Pseudobacteriovorax antillogorgiicola: one gene and its partner. The protein of the gene in region 1 interacts with the protein of each later gene in a pairwise test. Links are inferred from orthologs where the notes say so. Each region holds a gene or a part of one and is shown in the gene's direction. Other genes may lie near its edges.

Region 1 (2,947 bases):
GTTTTCTTTGAAGGTATTGCGAACAACAATGGGCATTCGATATTTTGCACCCAACTCCACACAGCGAGCATGCAAGACTTTGCTGCCCAGAGACGCCATTTCAAGGGCAACCTCAAAGTCCATCTCAAGATTCAGCCGGGCATTGGGCACGACCCTAGGGTCTGCAGTAAAAACGCCGTCCACATCAGTGTTGATTTCGCAAAAAGCAGCATCAAGAGCGACCGCCAGGGCCACAGCGGAGGTGTCGCTCCCGCCTCGCCCGAGAGTTGTGATTTCACCCTGCCGCGTAATGCCCTGAAAGCCTGCTATCACAGGAATTTCACCTCTTTCCCAAACATCAAACAACTTGCGACAATCGATTTCTTGAATCCGTGCTTGGGAGTGGTACTCATCTGTAACAATACCCAGCTGGTAGGCTGTGAAGCCTCTGGCAGAAACTCCCTCTGCTTCAAGTGCCGATGCCATCAATGCCACAGATACTTGTTCACCAGCTGACACGGCCAAATCATAGTGTTTTGCTGGTGCTTTCGGATTAATATCGCCAACAAGACCTACCAGCCGATTTGTTTCTCCTGACATGGCGCTCACGACGATGGCAATCTTCTGGTAACCCTGTTCCACTTGCTCGCTGACTCGTTTGGCGATGTGTTTTATCCGGTCGACATTGCCGACTGAGGTGCCTCCGTACTTCTGAACAATGGGGCGATGATCGCTTTCTGAATACATACTCTAGCCTCACTCTGGCTTGGGGATGCTGCAACTCCGTAGGCATCCCCCCGTTAAAAGATAGGGAAGCAACGCTGCTATTGCGTAATTGCTTTATAACCTGTTAGCTTGTCTCGCTATCAGCTGAAGGTATATACTAGTCCATTTAGGCTTGCAACTGACGCCTCGGTGGTACTCTAGGAATTTTTTTACACATTATTAAGGAAACCATCATGATTGTAGTCACTGGAGGAGCTGGCTTTATTGGCAGTGCACTGATATGGGCTCTCAACGAGATCGGAGAGCAGCAAATTGTCTCTGTGGACAAGTTGGGGATGGGTGAAAAGTGGCGTAATTTGGTCAAGCGAGACGTGGCCTTCAATCTAAGCATCGATGAGTTCTTGCCGTGGCTTGAGAAGAATGGTGACCAAGTGGAGGCAGTTTTTCATATGGGTGCTTGTTCATCGACTACAGAGCGAGACGCCGACTTTTTGATGAGCAACAACGTCCATTATAGCCAGTCCCTGTGGTCGTTCTGCGCAAGGAAAGACATTCCATTTATCTACGCATCTTCAGCCGCGACCTATGGGTCAAAGGATAATGATTTTTCCGATCAACACAATCAGATCGACTCTTTGAGACCTATCAATAAGTATGGTTGGAGCAAACAGCTGTTCGATCGCTGGGCATTGCATCAAGTCTCTAGCCCTTCGCAGTGGTTCGGACTGAAGTTTTTTAACGTCTATGGCCCTCAGGAGTACCACAAGGGTTCGCAGGCCAGCGTTGTTTTTCACGCTTATCCCCAAATTAAGCATAGCGGCAGCCTAAAGCTTTTCAAATCCTACAAAGAGGGGATTGGCCATGGGGAGCAGATGCGAGACTTTGTTTATGTAAAAGACGTCGTCAACGTTATGATCCACCTTTGGCAAAACGGCAAGCAAGGCCAGTCTGGAATTTACAACCTCGGCACGGGGCAAGCTCGAAGTTTCGCAGATCTGGGGCGCGCCGTCTTTTCTGCGCTAAATACTGAGGAAAAGTTTACCTGGATTGAAATGCCAGACAACATTAAAAACCAGTACCAGTACTTCACCGAGGCCGATCTTCAAAAGCTCCGCAACGAAGCAGGCTATGACGCTCCGTTCCACAGCCTCGAAGCTGGGGTTAAGGACTATGTCCAAAACTACCTGGAAGAGGGTGATCGCTTCCTATAAGGTTAATGATGATCCAATCGCCTGAGGAAGCATGATTCTTCTCGAATTTCAGCTTCCATTCTGCTTTTGGATCAGTTAGTGATAGCTCTCCTTAAATCACTACAAAATCGTGATTTGATGAAGCAGCCCTGGCGGTTACTCGTAATTCTCGGTTAACCCTATCAACCTCACAGTCATGGAGATCTTGTTATGGATATCACCAGTCAAATCCGCGAGGGTGTACGCCTCCTCACTGGTATCGAAGAAGGCACCCTACCATCCTCAGAGTGCTACAACATTATCAATCAGCTCGACGAAGTGCTGGTGAGCTTGACCATTCGCTATCTTAGAAAAAAGTATCCACCAACACGACAAGAGGCTACTGGAGTCGTGAGTCGCTTGGTCGACCTTTCAGGCACCTATCCACAGGTGGTTCAGATGGTTAAGGATGGTGAGGCCGACCCAATTTCTGAGTGGTTTACCGATACCTACGCATTCCGCGAGTTCTACGACTCACCGGAATCTTTTATTGAAACCATTGTGAATAAGCTTGAAGGCTAGCTTGACGGTAGCTGCATGCATTCCATGGCGCCTAAAGTTTCGCCACTCTGCTTTTGGGGAGTCAAATCGATTCTCACGACAAAGCCATCTTCGTAAGTCATCGTGCCAGTGAGCTGGTCAAAGGCTCTCACTGGCTGAGCATCTTCTACAAACAGCACGATCCTTTGTTCTGCTTCATCATCATCCCGGGATTCAACAGAATAGCCGCCCTTCATGAAAACTGAAGCACCGTCAAGATTTTCCAGATAAAGCACAAACTGCCCTCCCGCAAAGGTAAGCTGCCACGAAAGCTGATCTTGAAGACACTGCCACACCGTATTCAAAGCTTCTGCGTCACCCTCTTTGGGCCTCTTTAGGCGGACAATACTATCCCTCGAATTGAGCAGCAACTCTCCGTCGAAAAGCTGGTACTCAAAATCTCTTATCCCTCCTGCCAGAGCCAGCTCCTCCACCTGTGAGGCTTCCACCCTTAAGGTTAAAGACCGTAGCTG
Region 2 (2,795 bases), on another replicon or contig:
TGAAGTGACTTATAGAATACCCGACGAAAGTAGACGGCTATGACGAAGAAGCTCGCATGGCCGATGTAAATTGAAATAAGGTGTTCCCGCCAAACTTCTGAAAAGAGAAACGGCGGCAGGATAATAATGGCAAAGACTGTGCTGAAAAGTAAGTGGCTGCGGCGAAACCGATGGAGAAAAAAGTGGGTTCCAATGTTTGCAGTGAGACAGGCAACTGTAACCGCTAGGCGGTAACTAGGGTTCATGGTGAGTAAGAAGTAGAGAAATAAACCGTTCATCACCAGAGTTGTTTCAGCCAGAAACCCATGGTAGAGAGCCCTTATTCTAGGGTCCGTCGCCCGTGATTTGATTTGGAATAGAAGAAGCAGGTTTAGCAGAAAAATGCCTATGGCGATAAATCTTGTTCGAATGGTTTCCCAGGCTAGTTCTTCAGGAAAACTCAAAAGATCAGTGGGGGCTATCAGCAACAAGAGCATGATACACATCAAGTTGGCATCGCGAACGAATAGGCGCAGGTGGCTTTCTTCCCAGCGCCTCCGAAGGAACTTGGCTTCACCTAACTTTTCCGCAAATTCGCGCACTTTTACCACTTCATTCAAATGCTTACCTGATCGCTATATTGTTACACGATTCTCTTCGAGGCGCCTATGGACAGTTATTCACAATTCTTGAACCCTGAACGCTTTATCGTCTTAAACCCTGAAAAATTTACAGTAAATATCTACTCTTTGAGCGCGGAGATGCGCAGCATTTGCTGTGTCGGGCTTAATCTGATTGACGAACCCATGGCGATAAAGGCATAAAGGGCAGTCCAGAACACTACTTGGAAGGAGTTCTTCTTGATTTCTCCCATTTTCGAGAGCAGCCAGTGGCGCGAGGTTCCTGGCTTCGAATTTAATGATATCACCTACCATCGGGCAGTGGACCAAGGCACCGTTCGCATTGCGTTCAACCGACCCGAAGTTCGTAACGCCTTTCGTCCGCAGACTGTTGACGAACTTTATACAGCTTTGGAACATGCTCGCATTAGCAGCGACGTTGGAGTTGTTCTCATCACTGGTAATGGCCCTTCACCAAAAGATGGCGGCTGGGCTTTCTGTGCAGGCGGCGATCAACGGATTCGCGGCAAAGACGGTTACCAATATCAAGATGCAGATGGCACGGTGGACAAAGCCAAGCTCGGCCGCTTGCATATTCTTGAAGTACAACGCTTAATTCGCTTTATGCCTAAAATTGTTATGGCCGTGGTTCCGGGTTGGGCAGTTGGCGGTGGTCATAGTCTACATGTAGTCTGCGATATGACTCTCGCGAGCCGTGAACATGCCGTGTTTAAACAAACAGATCCTGATGTGGCCAGCTTCGATGGAGGCTACGGCTCGGCTTATCTTGCCCGGCAAGTGGGCCAGAAGCGTGCTAGAGAAATCTTTTTTCTAGGCGCGAACTACTCTGCTCAGGAGGCATATGAAATGGGAATGGTGAATAAAGTCGTTCCCCATGAAGACTTAGAAAAAGAAGCCCTCGCTTGGGCAAAGGTTATGAACAATAAGTCACCTACAGCAATGAGAATGCTAAAATACTCATTCAATATGATTGACGACGGCTTAGTTGGGCAGCAACTCTTTGCTGGTGAAGCAACGCGCCTCGCTTATAGCACTGACGAAGCAGCAGAAGGTCGCGATGCCTTTGTAGAAAAGCGAGACCAGGACTTTAGCCAATTTCCTTGGCACTATTGAGCACTTATGCTGGGTGAGGTGGATACCACTCGCATTCCTTGCGAAGGGTATGATTCCACCTTCCCGAAATTCTTTCTTTTCAAAACCCCTGCTATTTTCTATTTTATTTCCAACCCTTACTCCCCTTAGGCCTCTCCATCCCAAGAAATGCCGATATGGAAGCATGGAGAAACATAGGGGAATAGATTTTGACAAAGCCATCCAGGTTTAAGGTCTTGCATCGTCTAGACCAAAGCCATAGCGACCATCAAACGCTCCAATCTCTCTTTGATCAACTTCCCAAAGATCAGAAAACAGTTTTGACATTAAAGTTTAAATTTGGACTGAGCTACAAGACCATCAGCCGAGCCACTGGCATTGATCGACAAGATGTCGCACGGCTGATACCAATTGGAATGGATCACTTGCGAGGTGATTCTAGACCAGAGTCATCGACGATCGTGGCCCCTCACCTAATGGTCGCCTATACCATCGATCATTTAACCAAAAATCAAAAATCAAAAATTGAAGCACTGATCAGCAAAGACAAAAGCGCGCGGTATGCTTATCAAGCGACTCTTCAGTGGTCTCGAATCCTGCATGGCGAATTTCAAAGCAAAATTAGGTGCAAGGTTTCCCAATCACTGCTGATGAAGGCACATTCCGAACCGCCTCATCGTCGATGGGCTCCGTATGTACCCCACGGGATTCTATCTATCATGGTCCTTACCTTCCTCATTTTCTTGGGCCGATACTATCAGACCAGATTTGAATCCCAAGACTCAGGGGTGTCAAGCACTTCATCAAGGAAGGGCAGCTCATCCATAGTTCCAGAAGGCGTTCGCGGCAATAGTTTCATCCGTTCCACGACTTTAAACCCACTCATCAAAGTTAATGAGAATTTATCGAAAACCCAAAAGCCTGCTGTAGTCATAGCACCACCCAATATTAATCTTGCCAAAAAAATTCCTAAGCTTCTGGAAGTCAAGTCTCGCTTCAATAAGCTGAGTATCGATGGCTACAATATAAAGGCTGCTCCTTGGAACCGTGATCACAAGCTTTTGAACTTAAGAATTCGTGTTC

The links.
Region 2: the proteins of rfaD (region 1) and B9N89_RS07995 interact in binary tests that used the Escherichia coli proteins (3 or more experiments, as listed by UniProt). The link is inferred for Pseudobacteriovorax antillogorgiicola from one-to-one orthologs.

The regions. Positions count from the first base shown.
Region 1 is NZ_FWZT01000023.1:52,264-55,210, forward strand. What follows is about bases 5-2,927. They hold rfaD (ADP-glyceromanno-heptose 6-epimerase), read left to right. Parts: upstream 5-938; coding sequence 939-1,916; downstream 1,917-2,927. Other genes in these bases: B9N89_RS24345 (aspartate kinase), read right to left, coding at 5-726; B9N89_RS24355 (hypothetical protein), read left to right, coding at 2,106-2,456; B9N89_RS24360 (hypothetical protein), read right to left, coding at 2,453-2,927. Also shown: more of B9N89_RS24345, read right to left, coding at 1-4; more of B9N89_RS24360, read right to left, coding at 2,928-2,947. UniProt on the Escherichia coli protein: Catalyzes the interconversion between ADP-D-glycero-beta-D-manno-heptose and ADP-L-glycero-beta-D-manno-heptose via an epimerization at carbon 6 of the heptose.
Region 2 is NZ_FWZT01000005.1:47,611-50,405, forward strand. The notes cover bases 16-2,786. They hold B9N89_RS07995 (1,4-dihydroxy-2-naphthoyl-CoA synthase), read left to right. Parts: upstream 16-839; coding sequence 840-1,733; downstream 1,734-2,786. Other genes in these bases: B9N89_RS07990 (sensor histidine kinase), read right to left, coding at 16-581; B9N89_RS31295 (hypothetical protein), read left to right, coding at 648-803; B9N89_RS08000 (sigma factor-like helix-turn-helix DNA-binding protein), read left to right, coding at 1,922-2,786. In the rest of the region: more of B9N89_RS07990, read right to left, coding at 1-15; more of B9N89_RS08000, read left to right, coding at 2,787-2,795. UniProt on the Escherichia coli protein: Converts o-succinylbenzoyl-CoA (OSB-CoA) to 1,4-dihydroxy-2-naphthoyl-CoA (DHNA-CoA).